3 regions of the Roseibium sp. FZY0029 genome follow, and region 2 is predicted to be linked to each of the others. Evidence: predicted binding sites of a transcription regulator. Region 2 holds the regulator's gene; each other region holds the start of a gene.
What was found. Region 2 encodes PhoB, which activates phosphate uptake and scavenging genes when phosphate is short. Its sites were predicted from a motif close to TGTCATNNANCTGTCAT; they were not measured.
Positions count from the first base shown of each region.

Region 1: a site for PhoB is predicted at 3,087-3,103, ahead of V1T76_RS13210 (DUF1045 domain-containing protein). Genes of this name have one in related genera too.
Region 3: a site for PhoB is predicted at 1,929-1,945, ahead of V1T76_RS18375 (arsenate-mycothiol transferase ArsC). Genes of this name have one in related genera too.

Region 1 covers NZ_JAZDVZ010000004.1:335,796-342,754, forward strand. The annotation lists gene V1T76_RS13190 (carbon-phosphorus lyase complex subunit PhnI) at 1-624, shown strand, start outside; gene V1T76_RS13195 (alpha-D-ribose 1-methylphosphonate 5-phosphate C-P-lyase PhnJ) at 621-1,550, shown strand; gene phnK (phosphonate C-P lyase system protein PhnK) at 1,547-2,335, shown strand; gene phnL (phosphonate C-P lyase system protein PhnL) at 2,344-3,048, shown strand; gene V1T76_RS13210 (DUF1045 domain-containing protein) at 3,196-3,945, shown strand; gene V1T76_RS13215 (alpha-D-ribose 1-methylphosphonate 5-triphosphate diphosphatase) at 3,942-5,087, shown strand; gene phnN (phosphonate metabolism protein/1,5-bisphosphokinase (PRPP-forming) PhnN) at 5,101-5,658, shown strand; gene V1T76_RS13225 (hypothetical protein) at 5,671-6,021, opposite strand; gene V1T76_RS13230 (winged helix-turn-helix transcriptional regulator) at 6,242-6,775, opposite strand; gene V1T76_RS13235 (VOC family protein) at 6,822-6,959, shown strand, end outside.
Region 2 covers NZ_JAZDVZ010000001.1:336,712-343,670, forward strand. The annotation lists gene V1T76_RS01545 (Hsp33 family molecular chaperone) at 1-243, opposite strand, end outside; gene argF (ornithine carbamoyltransferase) at 254-1,183, opposite strand; gene V1T76_RS01555 (aspartate aminotransferase family protein) at 1,183-2,379, opposite strand; gene V1T76_RS01560 (GcrA family cell cycle regulator) at 2,820-3,356, shown strand; gene phoB (phosphate regulon transcriptional regulator PhoB) at 3,596-4,297, opposite strand; gene phoU (phosphate signaling complex protein PhoU) at 4,377-5,072, opposite strand; gene pstB (phosphate ABC transporter ATP-binding protein PstB) at 5,104-5,901, opposite strand; gene pstA (phosphate ABC transporter permease PstA) at 5,913-6,959, opposite strand, start outside.
Region 3 covers NZ_JAZDVZ010000006.1:128,217-135,175, forward strand. The annotation lists gene V1T76_RS18365 (DUF7662 domain-containing protein) at 1-709, opposite strand, end outside; gene V1T76_RS18370 (protease inhibitor Inh/omp19 family protein) at 784-1,305, opposite strand; gene V1T76_RS18375 (arsenate-mycothiol transferase ArsC) at 1,406-1,861, opposite strand; gene V1T76_RS18380 (MAPEG family protein) at 2,094-2,471, shown strand; gene V1T76_RS18385 (GNAT family N-acetyltransferase) at 2,589-3,482, shown strand; gene recQ (DNA helicase RecQ) at 3,631-5,520, shown strand; gene V1T76_RS18395 (hypothetical protein) at 5,550-6,071, opposite strand; gene msrA (peptide-methionine (S)-S-oxide reductase MsrA) at 6,209-6,853, opposite strand.

The DNA of each region.
Region 1 (6,959 bases), on a different contig from region 2:
GAGCCGGACCCGATCACTGACGAGGACGCCCCGGTCGGTGACCTGACCCGTGAACCCCTGTCCTTCCCGGCCGACCGGGACCTGCGCTTGCAGAACCTTGCCCGTGGCGACGAAGGCTTCCTGCTGGCGCTGGCCTACTCCACCCAGCGCGGCTATGGCCGCACACACCCCTTTGCCGGTGAAATCCGCTACGGCGAAGTGGAGGTGGAGTTCTTTGCAGAGGAACTCGGGTTTGCCGTGACGCTCGGCACCATCAAGGTGACCGAATGCCAGATGGTCAACCAGTTCAAGGGCTCCGCCAAAACCGCCCCGACCTTCACCCGCGGCTACGGCCTCGTCTTCGGACAGGTGGAAAGGAAGGCCATGTCCATGGCCATGGTCGACCGTTCCATGCGCTGGCAGGAACTGGGGGAAGAGCCATCCGCCCCGGCCCAGGACGTCGAATTCGTCCTGTCCCATTCAGACAACATCCAGGCGACCGGCTTCGTCGAACACCTGAAGCTGCCGCATTACGTCGATTTCCAGGCCGAACTGGACCTCGTGCGCCGCATGCGCGGCGAATGGTTCGAAAAACGCCGTCAGGAAGAAGAAAAGGGCGACGCTGCCCGGGAGGCCGCAGAATGAACGACACGGCTCAGATTTTCGAACAGGGCGAATACAACTTCGCCTATCTGGACGAGCAGACCAAGCGCATGATCCGCCGGGCAATCCTGAAGGGCATCGCCATTCCGGGCTACCAGGTGCCTTTCGCCTCGCGCGAGATGCCGATGCCCTATGGCTGGGGCACTGGCGGGGTGCAGGTGACGGCGGCAATTCTGGGCAAGAACGATTGCCTGAAGATGATCGACCAGGGCTCCGACGACACCACCAACGCCGTGTCGCTGCGCGGTTTCTTTGAAAAGACTGCAGGCGTGCGCACCACCTTCGAGACGTCGGAGGCAAGCGTCATCCAGACCCGCCACCGCATTCCGGAAAAGACCTTGCGCGAAGACCAGATCATCGTCTTCCAGGTGCCGATCCCAGAACCGCTGCGCTTCCTTGAACCGCGCGAAACCGAGACCCGGAAGATGCATGCGCTTGAGGATTACGGCCTCATGCACGTGAAGCTCTACGAGGACATTGCCAAGAACGGCCATATCGCCACCACCTACGCCTATCCGGTGAAGGTCAACGACCGCTATGTGATGGACCCTTCGCCAACACCGAAATTCGACAATCCGAAGATCGACCAGATGGCAGCCCTTCAGCTTTACGGCGCCGGCCGCGAGAAACGCATCTACGCCATTCCGCCCTACACCAAGGTCAAGAGCCTCGACTTCGAGGATTACCCGTTCGAGGTGCAGAAATTCGACAAACCCTGCGGCCTGTGCGGCGCGGAGAATGTCTATCTCGACGAAGTGATCCTGGATGACAAGGGCGGACGCATGTTCGTCTGCTCCGACAGCGACTATTGCGAGGAACGGCGCGCGGAGGGCCACCTCGGCCCGATGGCAGCCGATCCGGCGGCACATCAGTTCGGCGCCACCCAGGCAGAGGAGACCGCCCGATGAACGCCTTTCCGACCACGGATCCGCTGCTGCAGGTTCACAACGTCACCCGCTATTATGGCGACCGCGTCGGCTGCGCCGATGTCTCCTTCGATCTGTGGCCCGGCGAAGTGCTGGCCATCGTCGGCGAAAGCGGTTCCGGCAAGACCACGCTGCTCAACTGCCTGTCGACGCGGCTGGCTCCGACGGCGGGTGCCATCGAATACCGCATGCGCGACGGCACCATGCGCAATCTCTACCAGCTGACCGAGGCAGAACGCCGCCTGCTGATGCGCACCGACTGGGGCTTCGTGCACCAGAATGCCGCCGAAGGCCTGCGCATGAATGTTTCCGCCGGTGCCAACGTCGGCGAACGGCTGATGGCGGTGGGCGAACGTCACTACGGCAACATCCGCTCCACCGCTGACGACTGGCTGGGACGGGTGGAAATCGACAGTGACCGTATCGACGACGATCCGCGCTCCTTCTCCGGTGGCATGCGCCAGCGCCTGCAGATCGCCCGCAACCTCGTCACAAGGCCGCGGCTGGTCTTCATGGACGAGCCAACCGGCGGTCTGGATGTCTCCGTTCAGGCCCGCCTTCTGGACCTGCTGCGCCGTCTGGTGGCCGATCTCGGGCTTTCGGTAGTCATCGTCACCCACGACCTTGCCGTCGCCCGGCTGCTGTCGCACCGGATCATGGTGATGCGCCACGGCGATGTCATCGAAAGCGGCCTGACGGATCAGGTGCTCGACGATCCGCGCGAGCCCTATACCCAGCTGCTCGTTTCTTCCATTCTCCAGGTATGAGGACCGAAATGCCCGTACGCCTCTATCTCAACAATGTCGGCAAGTCCTTCACCATGCACCTGCAAGGCGGGACCGTCATTCCCGTAGTCGAGAAAGTCGAATTCTCGGTCAATGCCGGCGAATGCGTCGTCCTTGGCGGCCCCTCGGGAGCCGGCAAAAGCTCGATCCTCAAGATGATCTATGGCAACTACCGCTGTGACGAGGGCCAGATCCTGGTGACGGCCGGCGATGAGATCGTCAACATTGCCGGCGCCGAGCCGCGCAAGATTCTGCGCCTGCGCGAAGACACGATCGGCTACGTCAGCCAGTTCCTGCGCACCATTCCGCGCGTGTCGGCGGAAGATGTGGTTGCGGAACCGCTGATCGCCCAGGGCACCAGCGAGGAAGAAGGTGTCGACAAGGCCCGCTCCCTGCTGTCTCGGCTGAATGTGCCCGAGCGCCTGTGGACCCTGCCGCCGGCCACCTTCTCCGGCGGCGAACAGCAGCGCGTCAACATCGCCAGGGGGTTCATCGCCCATTATCCGATCCTGCTGCTGGACGAGCCGACCGCCTCGCTCGACGCCGCCAACCGAGCCGTGGTTGTCCGTCTGGTGGAAGAGAAGAAAGCCCAGGGCGTAGCAATGGTTGGCATCCTGCACGATCAGGATGTGCGGGAGCAGATTGCCGACCGCATCATCGACGTGACGGGATTCAGCGCGGAAGCGGCCGCCTGAGGCGCAAGATGAGGAAAGGCTTGCAGACGGGCGGAAACTGTCACAGAAAAGTCACCGCCCGTCTTTAGGTCACTCCTTCAGAAAGTTGAAGGACGTGGCCCTGCCACTTCCCGGCCGAACCACATTTCAAAAATTGCGATTCCCCTCATGCGCTATGCTCTCTATTTCGCCGCCAATGCCGACGACCGCCTGATGCAGCTCGGAAACACCTGGCTCGGGCGTGATCCCTTCACCAGCGCGGCCCTGACCCAACCGGAATTGCACGGCATGACACCTGCACGCTTTCACGAGCTGACGACCGATCCCCGACGCTATGGTTTTCACGGGACCTTGAAAGCCCCGTTTTCCCTCGCAGCCGATCAGACCGAGGCGGGGTTGGTGGAAGCCTGCACAGCCTTTGCAGCGGAAATCGCGCCTTACGAGATAGAAGCCCTCGGCGTGAACAGGCTTGGCCGTTTTCTGGCACTCACCCCTGAGGCAGAAGAGCCGGCCCTGCGTGCCTTTGCCAGCCTGTGCGTGCGCCGGTTTGAGCCGTTCCGCGCACCGCTTTCGGAAGCGGATCTGGAGCGCCGCCGCAAGAGCAGACTGTCGGAAAAACACGACACCTATCTCGTCAGATGGGGCTATCCCTATATCTTCGATGAATTCCGCTTTCATCTGACTCTGTCCAACAAGCTGGAAGACGACACCGACATGGAACGGCTGACGAATGCCGCCCGAGACCATTTCGCGGATGTCACCGGCAGGAAAAGGCTGTGCCGCCACGTCGCGCTTTACACCGAAGCCGAGCGCGGCGCGCCGTTTGAGGTCCGCACGGTATTTGAGCTGACCGGCAACACCGCCCCCGCTGACGCGCTCAGCCAGAGCGGGCATCTGTCCCAAGAGGAAACTGCATGAGCAAGCACCCCAAAGTCTTCAAGAATGCCCGTCTGGTTCTCGCAGGCGAAGTGTTCGACGGCTCCCTGACGGTCGACGATGCCGGTCTGATTTCCGGCGTCGGATCGCCGACCGACGTCGACGGCCATGACTGCGAAGGCGATTACCTGCTGCCCGGCCTGATCGAACTGCACACCGACCACCTGGAAACCCACTACGCGCCGCGTCCGAAAGTGCGCTGGAACCCGGTTTCCGCCGTCCAGGCCCACGATGCCCAAATTGCCTGCTCGGGCATCACCACGGTTTTCGATGCCCTGCGCGTTGGCATGGATGAAGACGCGGACCTCGGCTATGCGGACATGCGCGCACTTGCCGACGCCATTGAAACCGGCCAGCGGGAAAACCGCCTGCGCGCCGATCATTTCATCCACCTGCGCTGCGAAGTGTCCGCGCCAGACGTGCTCGACGCCTTCAAGGTGTTTGAGGATGATGACAGTATCCGCCTGATCTCGCTGATGGACCACACGCCCGGTCAGCGCCAATTCGTGTCGATGGATGCCTACAAGGTCTACTATCAGGGCAAGAAGGGATTCACCGACGCCCAGATGGACGAGTTCATCCGCAAGCGCCAGGCACGCGCCAGCAGCCTCGCCCCTGAAAACCGCAAGCATCTGTCGGACATCGCCCAAGCGCGCGGCATCGCCATCGCCAGCCACGATGACGCCACCACCGCCCATGTGAACGAGGCAATTTCGCTGCAGACGAAAATCGCCGAGTTTCCGACCACTCTGGAAGCCGCCAAGGCGTCACACGAAGCCGGCATGGCCGTTCTGATGGGCGCGCCGAACGTCGTTCGCGGCGGGTCTCATTCGGGCAACATCTCGGCGAAGGAACTTGCAGAGGCAGGCGTTCTGGATGTGCTGTCCTCCGACTATGTGCCGATTTCGCTGTTGCAGGCTGCCTTCCAACTGGCTGATGAGGTCGAAGCGATTTCTCTGCCGCAATCTGTTGCCATGGTCACGTCAACGCCTGCAAAGGCCATCGGCCTGGAAGACCGCGGCGTTCTGGACCCCGGCCTCAGGGCCGATCTCATTCAGGTGAAGATGGTGGGCGACATTCCGGTCGTGCGCGGCGTCTGGCGCGAGGGCAAAAGGGTTGCCTGAGGCTGGCTCCGTCATGGCTGAAAAGCTCGGCCCCGGCCGCATGGTGCTTGTGGTGGGCCCGAGTGGGGCTGGCAAGGACACGCTGATGGCCGCGCTCAAAGCCCGTCTCGCGGGCCGAACGGACGTCAGCTTCGCCCGGCGTGCCATCACCCGTGCGGCAGATGTCGAGGCCGAGGATCACGACACGCTTTCACGCACCGAATTCGACCGGTTGAGAGCTGACGGAAAAGTTGCCCTTTGCTGGGAAGCCCACGGGCTCGGCTACGTCATTCCGCAAAGCTACGACCAGGCAATCGCAGCCGGCGAAACCGTTATTGCCAATGGCTCACGCAAGGTTCTGAAGCAGGCAGAAGACAAGTACCGCAACGCCAGCGTTTTGCTGATCACCGCCCCGGTCGAAATTCTGGCCGAACGTCTTGCTGCGCGCGGCCGCGAAAGCAGGCAGGAAATAGAAGACCGGCTACGCCGCGCCGACCTGGAACCGGAAAACGTCGCCAACCTGATCCGCATTGAAAACACCGGTACGGTGGACGATGCGGTCGACAGGATGGTCGCCGCACTTGGCCTTTGACCCTACCCGTGTCTATTCCGCAAAGGCGCTCTGCACGGCCTGGCTGAAAACCAGGGCCCGGGCATCGAGTGTCTCCTGGTGGTCACCATCAAACGCGTGAACCATGGCGCGGAACTGTTTTGCTTCTTCGCCCAGCTCGGGCTCCCCGGCTGGCCGGCGGAGATGGATCAGGGCCTGTTCGTGCCTGACCACAAGGTCTGCCAGATGGAGGGCGGAGCCGATCATGTAGGCCCGGTACTGCAGGCGTTTGACATGATCGATCCTGTGAACGTCCGGCTCCTGCAAAAGCTGCCAGAAACCGATGACATTCGTGCAGGCGGTGCGCATCAGGCGACCGCATTTCTCTTCGTCTGACCGGGACATGCTTGCCTCGCAAGATTCGCCACGACCTCACAAGCGTAGCGCTACATCCGGAAACTGCAATGAACCAGAAGAGTCATGAGGCCCCGCCACACGCCCAGATTCATTGATTTTGAAATTAACCCTCAGAAACAGATACTTGCACGGTGGACGACGTAGGGGAAAACCGCACCTCCAGAGCGAAAAATGCAACCACAGGATAGAACTTTGGTTCACATCCCGGTCAAAACCCGCCGGCGGAGATCACCTGATTGATTTCCAGTCCTGCATTTACGGCATGATAGATCGGGAAGGGCGTACGTTGAGACAGGTCGATATCCCGCCTCAACCACTCCTTTTCCTCCAGTACACCCAGGGACTTCGACAGGGCCCGGTCCGTGACTGGCCCAAGACCGGACTTGATGGCCGAAAATCGGCTCGGCGTTCCCGTCACCGCCAGGATCGGGACGGTCCAGCTGCGTCTCAGTATGGCAAAGGCATCCTCGTTCGGAACGATCTCCTCGATTCGGCTCGCCATGGCGGCGGCAACCTTGCCGTTTTCCGTAAGCCGAAACTCCGGCCGCAAGGGATGGCCGTGGCCAGGGTTTCGCTCGATCAGCCCAAGCTGGATCAGAAGGTCAAGGCTTGCCGCAAACGAACTGCGGCTTGCCCCCGTTGCTGCAATCAATGGAGCTTGGCGCCCGGGAAGGCCTGCATGCAGCTGAGCGAGAATTTTCAGGGACCAGGCCTTGGACGTGAGGTTGACAAGAAGCTGCATATTCATGTTTTATAGCTACTATACTTTTGCTACATAAGGAAGTCTCATGCCTGTCGTTTCACTGGATAACACGATCACCCTCGCCCTCTCGGTTCGCGACAGGCAGGCAAGTGCCGACTGGTATGCGGAAAAGCTCGGGTTCGAGCTGCTTTACCATATGGATGACGCTGGCTGGAGCGAGTTG
Region 2 (6,959 bases):
CTGCGTCTGCAGCGTGAAGCGGCCGTCGAATTTCAGCGATGTGCCCAGCAGGCTGGTCAGAACGATCGCTTCCGCAAGCAGACGCGAGACCGGCTCCGGATAAGCGTGACGGTCGAGAATTTTTTCCAGGACGGGACCAAGCGCGACCGCACGGCCGCGCACATCGAGCCCTTCCACGGCAAAGGGCCGGACAGCGTCCAGCCCCGCAGGCGTGATGCCCAGTTCATCAAGATTAAGTGCCACTTGGCTTGCCTTATGCTGCGCCGAAGCACCAGGCCAGAATGCCCTTTTGGGCATGGAGCCGGTTTTCGGCTTCGTCAAACACAACGGAGTTGGGACCGTCCATGACGTCCGAGGTGACTTCCTCACCCCGGTGAGCCGGCAGGCAATGCATGAACAGGGCGTCCTGGTTTGCCTCAGCCATCAGGCGCTTGTTGACCTGATAGGCGCTGAGGAGATTGTGACGCGATTCCGCGTCGTCATCGCCCATGGACACCCAGCAGTCGGTCACGACACAGTCGGTCCCCTTGACTGCCTCATATGGGTCCGTCGTCACCTGAATGGAACCACCCTTGGCACGGGCAGCTTCAATCAGGTCCATCGGCGGCGCCAGTTCGCCCGGCGTCGCGATGCGCAATTCGAAATCGAAACGCGGCGCGGCATGAATCCACGAGGCCAGCACGTTGTTGCTGTCACCGGTCCAGGCAACGCTCTTGCCCTTGATCGAACCGCGATGCTCTTCGAAGGTCAACAGATCCGCCATGATCTGGCAAGGATGCGAGAGCTTGGTCAGCCCGTTTATCACCGGCACCGTTGCGTTCTCGGCGAGTTCGCGCAGTTCGTTGTGATCAAGGATGCGGATCATGATCGCGTCTACGAAACGCGACAGAACCCGCGCTGTATCGGCGATTGTCTCGCCGCGGCCGAGCTGCATTTCCGCACCGGTCAGCATCAAGGTCTCGCCGCCAAGCTCACGCATGCCAACATCGAAGGAAATGCGCGTACGGGTCGACGGCTGTTCGAAGATCATGGCCAGTATCTTGCCGGCCAGCGGCCCCTGGCCGCGATGCACGCCGTTCCGGCTCGACTTGATCTTCCGACTGGCGTCCAGGATGGCGCGCAGTTCGTCGCCTTCGAAATCCGTCAGATCCAGAAAGTTCCGGTAGGTTCCGTTTGCGGTCATCAGGCCGCTCCTTCCGTCAATTTCGCTTCCACAGCGACAGCAGCCTGTTCCAGGCGCTCGACTGCAATGGAAATTTCCTCTTCGCTCATGGTCAGCGGCGGCATGATGCGCACCACGTTATCGCCGGCTGGCACTGCCAGGAGACCCGCTTCACGGGCCGCAAGCACATAATCGGCCACCGGCACCACGCATTTCAGGCCGAGCATCAGACCATTGCCGCGCACTTCCGCCAGAACGTCCGGATGGCTGTCCACCAGCCCGGCCAGCTTCTGCTTGAAGCTGAGGCCTTTCTGACGAACGCCTTCCAGGAACCCGTCTTCCAGCACCACGTCGAGCACCGCATTGCCGACCGCCATGGCCAGCGGGTTGCCGCCAAAGGTGGTGCCGTGGGTTCCAGGCGAAAGGGCTGCTGCGGCTTCCGCGGTTGCAAGGCATGCGCCCATCGGGAAACCACCGCCGATGCCTTTGGCGATCGCCATCAGGTCCGGCTCCACGCCCGCCCACTGGTGCGCGAACAACTTACCGGTCCGTCCGACACCGGTCTGGATCTCGTCGAAGATCAGCAGAATGCCGTTGTCGTCACAGATCTTGCGCAGCGCGCGCAGGAAGTCGGCCGGAATTTCGCGGATCCCGCCCTCACCCTGAACGGGCTCGATGGCAATCGCCGCGGTTTGCGGACCGATGGCATCTTTCAGCGCATCCAGATCGCCGGCCGGCACCTGATCGAAACCGGGAGCCTTCGGGCCGAAGCCTTCAAGGTATTTTGCCTGACCGCCCGCCGCGATGGTCGCGATGGTCCGGCCGTGGAAAGCGCCTTCGAAGGTCACGATGTGGAACCGTTCAGGATTGCCGTTGTCATAATGATACCGGCGCGCGCATTTGATGGCAGCTTCCATCGCCTCGGCGCCGGAATTCACGAACAGCACCTTCTCGGCGAAGGTGGCCGCGCACAAACGCTGCGCAAGCCGCTCGCCGTCGGGCATCTGATGCAAGTTGGAGGTGTGCCACAGTTTTGCGGCCTGATCCTGCAACGCCTTGACCAGATGCGGATGGGCATGACCGAGTGCGTTGACCGCGATGCCGGAACCGCAATCGAGGAATCGTCGGCCATCGGTGGTTACCAGCCAGACACCTTCCCCATGATCGAAAGACAGGTTCGATCTTGCGTAATTTCCGAATAGTGCAGTCGCGGACATAACCTCGTTTGTCTCCTTTAAACGCCCCCGCTGTCCCTGCGTCGCCCCGACGCCGGGCCGCCATCTGGAAAAGATCGCGAAGGGCCAAAACGCAACGTGCCGCCCCGATGAGGCGGCACGTAGCGGTTTCCTTATACACTGCCGGTACCGTGCACTGTCAATGGAAATGGCGCACTGGACATTTCCCCCGCCCTGGAAGACGGATTTCATAAAATTCTCAATGACCTCGCCATAATTGGGGAAAAGTCGTTTCATCCCCAACTGGTTTGGGTCCGGTGGTTGCCTGACAAATTAACGTTATTGTAACCTCTGAACAATCAGACACGAGATCTCGTGAGGCAAATCACCAAAAGGCACTAGATATGCCATTATTAAGCGTGCTTACGCATGCTTAACACGGGGTTAATGGCCGCGGGTCGGTCAAACTAAAGGGTGCGGCGATGAGTTGGACAAACGAACGGGTTGAGCTTCTCAAAAAGCTTTGGGGCGACGGCTTGAGCGCGAGCCAGATTGCGGGAGAACTGGGTGGCGTTACCCGGAATGCCGTTATCGGCAAGGTGCACCGCCTTGGTTTGTCCGGCCGTGCCAAGTCCACGTCTTCAAGCGCAAAGCCGCGCCGGCCGCGGACGGCAGCTCCGGCAACGGGCGCCGCGCCAAAGAAGCCGACCAGCTCACATCCGCAGTCCATCGGTGCAACGGCGCTGAAGGCGGACATGTCACCGGCGCCGGTGGTTGAAGCCAAGCCGCGCGTGGAGCCGATTGCCGAACTGGTGCCGATCTCCCAGCGCGCGACCATCCTGACGCTGACCGAGCGGACCTGCAAGTGGCCGATCGGCGATCCGGCGACCGACGACTTCTACTTCTGCGGCCGCCATTCCGATGCCGGCGTTCCCTACTGCGCCCATCACTGCAAGATCGCGTATCAGCCGGTCGCTGACCGCCGCCGCGACCGCAAGACGATGGCTCAGGCAGGCTGATAGCCTGTAAGCAAAACGATTTCTCGAAAAGCCCGCCGTTTTGGCGGGCTTTTTACTTGGACTTTCGCTCCGCTGATTTGCCTTTCCCATCCACTCGCATCAGACCATTGCCCGAGCAAGGCCTTCGCGGGACCAGGCTGCGACGCCGCGGAAAGCTCTTGTGAGGGAAAGACAAAGCCTCTGAGACGAAAAAGCCCGCTCAAGAGCGGGCTTCTCATCGTATGATCCGAGCTCTGACCTCAGGCGGTTGCGGCGGTGAACTGGTCGTTGAAGGCATACCCGGCACCGCGAACGGTGCGGATCGGGTCCTTCGCCTTGCCCTTGTTCAGGGCCTTGCGCAAGCGGCCGACGTGAACGTCGACAGTGCGTTCGTCCACATAGACATCATGCCCCCAGACACCATCCAGCAATTGCTCGCGGGAAAAGACACGGCCGGGCGAAGTCATCAGAAATTCCAGCAGGCGGAATTCGGTCGGTCCCAGGTGAATTTCCTTGGCGTTGCGGCGGACGCGGTGGGTTTCGCGATCCAGCTCGATATCACCGGACCGCAGCATGGTGGACACCACTTCCGGGCTTGCCCGCCGCAGGATGGCGCGCACGCGGGCCATCAGCTCCGGGACCGAGAAAGGTTTGACCACATAGTCGTCGGCACCGGTCGACAGGCCGCGGATGCGCTCTGCTTCCTCGCCGCGTGCCGTCAGCATGATGACCGGCAGACGTTCGGTGTCCTCGCGCGCTCTCAGGCGGCGGCACAGTTCAATTCCGGAAAGGCCCGGCAGCATCCAGTCGAGCAACAACAGATCCGGCAGGCTTTCGCGCAGGCGGATTTCCGCCTCATCGCCCCGGACACAGGACTCGACCGAGTACCCTTCTGCTTCCAAATTGTATCTCAAAAGAAGGCTGAGCGGTTCTTCGTCTTCAACGATGAGCACCTTCGGCATACATCTCGCTCCAATTACAGCAACCGGCGCCAAGGCGCCGGCCGTTCAGATCTTTTGCAAATGCGACAAACGCCGGCGCTCAGACCGCGCCGGTTTCGTCGACCTTTGCCCGGTCTTCCGGCAGACGTTCACCAGTGACCATGTAGTAGACGTTCTCGGCGATGTTGGTCGCGTGGTCGCCAATGCGCTCGATGTTCTTGGCGCAGAACAGGAGATGGACGCACTGGGTGATGACGCGCGGATCTTCCATCATGTAGGTCAGGAGTTCGCGGAAGATGGACGTGTAGATCGCATCGACCTCGGCATCGGCTTCCTGAACCCGGCGCGCGGCTTCCGCATCCTTGCGGGCGTAGGCATCCAGCACCTGCTTGAGCTGGGACAGTGCCAGTTCGGTCATGTGTTCGACACCAATCGCGAGCTTCTTGTTCTGCAGGTCGCTGTCGATGGCGATCACTCTCTTGGCCACGTTCTTGGCAAGATCGCCGACACGTTCCAGGTCGTTGGCAATGCGGGTGGCAGCGGTGATTTCGCGCAGGTCCTGCCCCATCGGCTGGCGGCGCACGATCAGTTCGATCAGCTTCACTTCAAGTTCGTTGTAAAGCGTGTCCAGACGGATATCGCCCTTGATCGTCGCCTTGGCAAGCTCCAGATCCTGCGACACCAGCGCAGAAACCGCATCGGCAAACGCCGTCTCGGCAATGCCGCCCATTTCGGCAACCTTGCCGGCCATGGCCGTCAATTCGTCATCGTAAGCCGTGACTGTATGTTCAGACATCCTGTGTCCCCTTCAGAAACCTAAAAAATGCTTAGCCGAAGCGGCCCGTAATGTAGTCCTGCGTACGCTTGTCCTTCGGATTGGTAAAGATGTCCTCCGTCAGACCTTCCTCCACCAGAACACCAAGGTGGAAGAACGCGGTACGCTGAGACACACGGGCAGCCTGCTGCATCGAGTGGGTCACGATCACGATGGTGAAGTTTTCGCGCAGTTCGTCGATCAACTCTTCCACCTTCGCGGTTGCGATGGGGTCAAGCGCCGAGCACGGTTCGTCCATCAGGATCACTTCCGGGCTCACGGCAATTGCACGCGCGATGCAAAGACGCTGCTGCTGTCCGCCCGACATGCCGGTGCCCGGCTCGTCCAGACGGTTTTTGACTTCTTCCCAAAGGCCGGCCTTCTGCAGGCTGGACGCTACGATTTCATCCAGCTCGGCCTTGCTGCGGGACAGGCCGTGGATCCGCGGACCGTAGGCGATGTTGTCGTAGATCGACTTCGGAAACGGGTTCGGCTTCTGGAACACCATGCCGACCTTTGCGCGCAGCTGCACCGGATCGACCTTGGGATCATAGATATTCTCGCCATCGATCTTGATCGAACCTTCGACACGGCAGATGTCGATGGTGTCGTTCATGCGATTGAGCGTGCGCAGGAAGGTCGACTTGCCACATCCGGACGGGCCGATGAAGGCCGTTACGGAGCGCGGCTGGATTTCGATGTCCACGTCCTTGATGGCGTGTGTATCGCCATAATAGACCTGCACCTTGTTCGCGGAAATTTTGCTTTCGGTCATGGTTTTCGCCTGTTCAAAATTCGGCATCTCGTTCATCGGAGCTATCCTTACCAGCGGCGCTCAAACCTGCGGCGCAGGATGATAGCGATAATGTTCATGGTCATGAGGAACACCAGCAGCACGATGATCCCGCCCCATGCGCGCTCATAGAATGCCGGATCGGCGCGTTTCGCCCATTCGTAGATCTGGGCCGGCATGGCCGAGTTCGGAGAGAAGAAACCGGCGGCCACACCATCGGGGAAGTTGGAGGCGATGAAGCCGACCATCCCGATCAGCAGCAGCGGAGCTGTTTCCCCAAGGGCCTGCGCCAGACCGATGATCGTTCCGGTCAGAATGCCCGGCATGGCCAGCGGCAGCACGTGGTGGAAGATCGACTGCATCTTGGAGGCACCGATCCCGAGGGCCGCATCGCGAATGCTCGGCGGAACCGCCTTCAGCGAGGCGCGGGTTGAGATGATGATCGTCGGCAGTGTCATCAGCGTCAGCACCAGGCCACCGACCAGCGGTGCAGACTGCGGCAGGTGCATGAACTGGATGAACACCGCCAGGCCAAGGATACCGAACACGATGGACGGCACTGCAGCCAGGTTGGAGATATTCACCTCGATCAGATCGGTGAACTTGTTCTGCGGTGCGAACTCTTCCAGATAGATGGAAGCGGCGACACCGATCGGCAGCGACAGGAACAGCACCACCAGCATCATGAACAGCGAGCCAATCATGGAGGCCCCGATGCCGGCCTGTTCCGGGCGGCTGTCGGACGCATCGGTTCCGGTGATGAAGGACCAGTTGAAGCGCTTTTCCAGAAGGCCGGCAGACTTCATCTGATCGACCAGATCCAGATGCGCCGCATCCAGGTTCTTGTCTTCCGCAAGGTCTTCCCGCTTGACGCGGCCCTTCAGGTAACCGTCGACGCGGGACGAGGCGATCAGTTCGAAGGTGACGGTCGTCCCGATCTTGTCCGGATTGGCCAGTGCATAATCACGAACCGTGGCGGCAGCACCTGACGAGAACAGCTTCTGCAGGTCCTTGGCCGACATGTCGGTTGCGATGTTGGCACCAGCGAGTTCCTTGGCAAAGGCGTCGTCGATGAT
Region 3 (6,959 bases), on a different contig from region 2:
ATTCGGACTGATCGTCCAGATTAGCCTTGCGTCCGCGACCGTCGGTCAGAAGCCAAGCGTTGCCGGACTTCACCACATCGCATTCGATCGGGTCTGAAGCATCGAAACCGGCCTTGTTGAACAGCTCCGTGCCGACGCGACTTCCGGTATCGTCTTCAAGACCCTTCATCGCCATGCGCATGCTGCGATAGGCCTTGTGGACCGACAATGTAGCGACGATTGCAGTTACCACCTCGTCTCCGTCCATGGCGGCAAAGCGCACAACGCCGCCTTCCTGCGGAATGATGGAATTGGAACAGGGTGTGCGCTGGAGATCGCCAAGCGTGGTCCATTCGGACCGCAACGTCACGGTTGCAGGTTGGCGCAGGGCGGCCATTTCCTTGGAAAGGCGCTTTTCCGCTGCCTTCTGCGGGTTTCGAAGCGCCCGCTCCGTACGGGCGGATGTCGCCGCGACAGTGCCTCCGATGCGCAAGCGGCGGAAGACAATGACGTCGCGCATCAGGTCGGTGCGCTCCACCCGCCATCCGGCGTCCAGCCATGCATTCTGGTGAACCAGGCTGCCGCCGGAATTGGCCCACCAGGTACGATGTTCCCGGGCGCTCTTGGGCAGCGACGAACCTATGATATCTTCAACTTCGTTCAGCTTGGCCGCCCAGACTACATCTTCCAGTCGCGCCAAGTGTTCCCGCAGTGGTTCATATTTTGACATTTGCACAGCCTTTCCGGTAGCTATGCAAATATACACCTATAGCGCGAGCTGTCCAGCATTAATACGGAGGGGCTTTAACGGTATAGCGAGATAGGCGATCCGGTTGATGTTTGGCCGTTAAACTGGCCGGAAGCGCTGGAATAAAGCTGCGCAACGATCAGGCCGGCACCGTCCTTCAGGACCACCTGATTGCCGCTCAGGTCCCAGGCGGAAATGCCGGACAGTACCGGGGAACTACAACCTCTGGTATTTGCGCGGTAACCGCCGGACCAGGTGGTCAGCGTCATGAAGGCCATGCAGTTTTCGCCCGCGGAGCTGATTTTCCAGCCACCCAGAAGATCCGTGCGGCCAATTTCCTTGGCATCGGCAGGTGCTGCAACCGGGTTGCTGGCCAGATCCGTCGGTTGTGCAGACGGGTCGTTGAGACCGGCGCCCTGCGCGTTGGGATCAAGCGGTGCAAGCTGTCCCGAGCCCACTGGCGTTGTCGGGGTCGCCGGCAGCGGTTCGGCATAGTTGCGGCCCCCGGACAATCTCTGGCAGCCTGCTGCCAGAACGACCAGGCCAACGATCAAAACAAACTTTCCCGCGCGCATCATGACGAATCAATCCCTCACCTTCGTCCCAATATGGGAGCAACTCTTAGCCCACAATTTGTCGAAAATCCAAAATCCTGAAAATCGACCGTCTCAAGATCTGTCAGGCGACGCGGTTCGAAACGTTGACTCCGGCTGATTTTGGAGGCTCCACAAGCCTGTCGATTGCCCCTGCGATCCTCTCGAAATAGGCGGCGCAGGCAGCAAAACCTTCCGGAAAAGGCGGCTTTGCGGCAATGTTCCACCAATGGCTGGAGGTAGTGGTTTTCCATTGCGGGGGCAAGACGACGGGGTCCTGATCGGTGAGATAGATCACCCTGTCGGGAATCTCCGCATGTGGCATCAGGAAAATCTCGACCGGTTTGGGAGCAAGGCCATTGGCGTCTATCCCCCTGGCCGACAGAAGCCGGTGCACGTGCCGGCTGAGGCTTTGCGAAGGCGACACGCCCGCGGAAAAGGCCCGCATCAGACCGCCGGCCCGAAAGTTCAGATAGGCTTCAGCCAAGGGCGACAGCAGGCTGTTGTCCGGACAGACGAACAGAACGGTTGTTTTTGGCACGGGGTCTTCCTTCGCGGAAAAAGCCCTGACAGGAACGCCACGGGCGGCCTCCCCCTACAGCCGCGACAGGAAGACTTTATGACAAAGCCGGGAAAGGCCGTAAAATCATGAGGATATCTTTTCAGAGCCTGATAAACAGGAGCGCAAGCACTCCCGCTATGACCGGCGTTCCACTGACACCGCAGTGCGGGAGTTGCGCCCGAACCTTGAAACAAGTCCTTGAGGAGCCCCTATGCCAATTGCCTTCTGGTGCGTCCTTGTTGCTGCCATTCTTCCCATGCTTTCGGTCTTTCCGGCCAAACTGAACAAATCCTTCGACAATTCCCGTCCGCGCGATCCGGACTACTGGCGAGACGGGTTCCGTGCCCGGGCGCAAGGCGCACAGGCAAATGGCTTCGAAGCGTTTCCGCTGTTTGCAGTTGCCGTTTTTGTCGGCCTCAACCAGGGCGGCGATCCGCACTGGATCGACCGACTTGCCGTGCTTTTTGTGCTTTTGAGGATCATTTATATCGGCTGCTACTGGGCGGACAGGGCATCGCCGCGCTCGCTTGCGTGGATCGCCTCGTTCTTGACATCCTTGGCAATTTTCACCAGTTCCCTATGGAGCTGAGCCGCTTGTGAGCGGGATCCGATCCTGAAAATCGTACAACGACCATTTGCACCAAGAAGCTGATTTCGTTAACGATGCATCGGAGTGAGGCAGTTATCTCGTGGGCAGAGGTGCATTGTGCGGACGACCGATCAGACGACAGACACCTTGCCGACGCGCCGTCAGGCCGCGTCCCAAAGGCAGATTTCGGATCAGCATATCGTCGATGTTCTGATCGCAGAACGGGGCAAGCTGGTGATGGCGAGCCCGTGGTGGCCTTTCATCAGACCCTTCGCTCATAAGATCCTGCGATACAAGTCCGCGGTCGAAATGGCCGACACGATCGCGCATATGGAAGCGCTGGACGTTTTTGCTCATCTGAGCAATCTGCTGTCGCTTGACGTCACCACGCTCGGTCTTGAACGGGTGCCGAAGGAGGGGCCTGTCGTTCTGGTGTCCAACCACCCGACCGGTATTGCGGACGGTATCGTTCTGTACGATGCCATCAAGTCGCGACGCAACGACCTTGCCATCTTCGCCAATCGCGACGCGATCCGCATCAATCCGCGCCTTGCCGACATGATTATTCCAGTCGAATGGCGTGCGGACTTCAAGAGCCGCGAAAAATCCAAGGAAACGATCAAGCTTGCCTCCTCGGCCTTCGCCAAGGAGCGGGTCGTGGTGCTGTTTCCGTCCGGACGTCTGGCCTACTGGCACGACGGCAAGCTGACCGAACGCCCCTGGATGACATCCGCCCTGGCGCTGGCGCGCAAGAACAAGGCCCCGATCATTCCCATGCACATGGGCGGGCGCAACTCCGGGCTGTTCTACTTCCTGGCCAGGGTCTCCACTGAATTGCGTGACATGACGGTCTTCAACGAATTGCTGAACAAAGAAAATGCCAAGTTCAACGTGCATTTCGGCAAGCCGATCCGGCCGGAGAAGCTTGAGGGCGATCTGGGGGACCTGACCGAGCAGATGCGCATTCACTGTGCCGAAACGCTGGCAAAGGATCCCGACGCCGAGTTTTAGTACCGGCCCGCCGGCCCGCGACAAAGCGACGGATTTCCTGAATGCGCTGGTCGGCTTGACCGGTCATCCACAGGCGCGCTTCCGCCTTCATTGCCCTTCTTTCGCGAATAAGACATTGTGCGGGAGAATCAAAGGACCCGTCTCACCCATGCCCGTTTCGCCCGCTGTTGCCGCGGAGGAAGTCATTCCAGTGCAGCACGCCCCTGCTCCGACCGTGCGTCCGGAGCCGAAACCGCTTGCGGTTCTGCAGAAGGTTTTCGGCTACAGCAGCTTCAGGGGCAAACAGCAGGCGGTCATCGAAACGCTTGTGGACGGCAAGGATGCCGTGGTGCTGTTTCCCACCGGGGCAGGCAAGTCGCTGTGTTACCAGATCCCGGCGCTTTGCCGGCGCGGCGTCGGCATCGTCGTTTCTCCGCTGATCGCGCTGATGAAAGACCAGGTCGGCGCGCTGCGCGCCGCGGGTGTTCAGGCCGCCGCGATCAATTCCACACTGTCACCGGAAGAACAGGACAGCATCCGCAGCGCCCTGCGCCGCGGCGAAATCGATCTTCTTTACGTGACGCCGGAACGGCTTGGCACCGAGAGCTTCCGCAAGTTCCTGGACACGCTGCAGATTGCGCTGTTTGCGATCGACGAAGCGCATTGCGTCAGTCAGTGGGGCCACGACTTCCGCCCGGAATACATGTCGCTGTCCTGCCTGCGCGACCGCTATCCCGGTGTGCCGCGCGTGGCACTGACCGCGACCGCCGACCCGCACACCCAGAAGGACATTCTGGCCCGCCTGCAGATGGAAGACGCTGCCGTCTTTTCCACCAGCTTCGACCGGCCCAATATCCGCTACGAGATTGTCGAACGCACCAACCAGCGTCAGCAACTGCTGGATTTCCTGAAAAAGCACTCCGGCGAGAGCGGTATCGTCTATTGCCTGTCGCGAGCAAAGGTCGAGGACATCGCCGAATGGCTGACCTCGAAAGGCATCAGGGCCCTGCCCTATCACGCCGGCCTGCCGGCGGAACAGCGCTCTGCCAACCAGGATGCCTTCCTGCTGGAAGAAGGGCTTTGCCTGGTGGCGACCGTCGCTTTCGGCATGGGCATCGACAAGCCGGATGTGCGCTATGTCGCCCACCTGGATCTGCCCTCTTCCGTCGAGGCCTATTACCAGGAAACCGGCCGCGCAGGCCGGGACGGGGCACCGTCCGAAGCCTTCATGGCCTATGGCATGGCCGATCTGGTGCAGCGCCGGCGCATGATTGCCGAAGGCGACGCACCGGATGAGGTCAAGCGCGCGGAAAACGCCAAGCTGAACGCACTGCTGGGCATCTGCGAGACGGCCGGATGCCGGCGGCAAGCCCTGCTCGCCCATTTCGGTGAGACCTATCCCAAGCCCTGCGGCAATTGCGACACCTGCCTGTCTCCGGTGGAAACCTGGGACGGCACGGAAGCTGCGCAGAAACTGATGTCGGCGATCTACCGCACCGGACAACGCTTCGGCACGGCGCATGTCATCGATGTGCTTCTGGGCAAGACCAACGAAAAAAGCACCCGCTTCGGTCATGAGAAGCTGTCGGTCTTCGGAATCGGACAGGATGTGCCGCAAAAGACCTGGCAATCGATCGCCCGGCAGCTTGTCGCTGCAGGTTACGTCGATGTGGATCATGCTCAGTTTGGCGCGCTGGTGCTGACGGAAAAGGCACGCAGCGTCTTGCGCGGAGATGAAAAGCTTGCCTTGCGCAAGGACCGCAGCGCGGCAGGTCTGAAACGGACGAGTTCCTCTCGCACCGCGTCCATCGCCGACGAGCTCGACCATGAGGACAAGCTGCTGTTCGAGCGTCTGCGAAGACTGCGAACCCAGATATCCCGAGATCAGGGCGTGCCGCCCTATGTGGTGTTTCCCGACGCGACACTGGCCGGAATTGCCGCCGCGCGGCCGGTAAGCGAAGATGCTCTTCTGGCTGTCTCAGGTGTCGGACAGTCGAAACTTGAAAAATACGGCGAGGCATTCCTCGAACTGGTCGAGGCTTTTGAAGCAGGCGTATAGCCGCGCTGAGGTTTCCCGAATTTGACCGGTCAGCCGTCCTGATGCAGGCAGAGCTGATAGACCCCGGAAAGATCCGACAAGGTTTCTTCATCAGGATGCGACAGGAAACTGTCGATAATGTCCCTGAGCGCCAGATGGATGTTCCGGTGCTGACGCAGACGCCTGTAAGAAGAACCGAGTTTGTAGATCTGTTCGATCTCCTCATGAGAGAAGAGATCAAGTCCGGCAATTCCGAGCACGACGCCAAGATCAGCATTTGTGCGCCGTGTCAGATTGTGGGCAATCAGGAAACCGAACAGGCCGGTCACGAAGCGATTTTCGACGGACAGGCTGTCGAAGTCGCGCTCGGCCACCTTCAGCACGAGCCTCATGACCGCAACTGTGGCAGCGGCTGCAAATTCGGTCGGGGTGTTGGTGTCACAGATTTCCAGCCCTGCTGCTTCCAGCATGGCGGCGGTGGATCTTCGAAGGCGGTCTTCCGTCTCGACGGCTCTCAATTCAGAAATAAATTCCGGCTCTGCTGCTACACGACTTCCAAACAGGTTCAGCATGTTAGCGCCCTTTCAGACGTAAGCCCACCCAAAGTATGTAGTGCACACCTTACGTTACGGCAAATTGCTGTCTGAAAATTCGTCGAAAATGCGGAACGTCTGGGCCGCTTCCGCAGAAAACGGGCCTTTTTTTGGCGTTATGAGCCTGCTTTGGGCAACCCTTTGAAGGCTTCGCCACCCCACACGGCCTTGACCTGCGCATCCCTGCCGCAGCCTTTCCGGTAGCCCTTGTAGGCATCGGCGCGGGTGACGTAACCGAAGCGGGTGAGCGTGCGGACCTGGCTTTTGTAATAGCCCTGGTGGTAATCCTCAGCCGGCCAGAAGATGGCAGGCGCCTCGACCGGCGTAACGATCTTTCCGCCAAGCACCTTTTCCGCCTTGGCGATTTCGGCCTTCGCCTGTTTCGCCTGGGTCTCGTCCAGAGGGTAGATCGCGGTCGAATAGGCATGTCCACGGTCACAGAACTGACCACCGGCATCTGTCACATCGACAGTGCGCAGAAAGATCCCGACAAGGTCGGCATAGCTGATCCTGGTCTCATCGAAATCGACCTTGACGACCTCGCGGTGTCCGCCACGATCGTAATTCTTGTAGGTCGGGTTCTGTGTCTCGCCACCCGCGTAACCGGAAACCACGTCATGCACGCCGGGCAGTTTTTCCAGATCGGATTCAACGCACCAGAAGCAGCCACCGGCAAGAACAGCGGTTTCGGCCTGGGCGGCCGCCAGTGGCATCGACGCCGTGACTACGGCAAAAAGAGCGAGTGGAAGCAGTCGCTTCATGTCAGGTCCTCCAGAAAGCTGCCTGCGGCCGGTCTTTCCCGAAGGCGCGCTGATCAGCTGATCACGGCACAGCCCGAACAAGACGACCGGCGAACTTGGGTTTCGA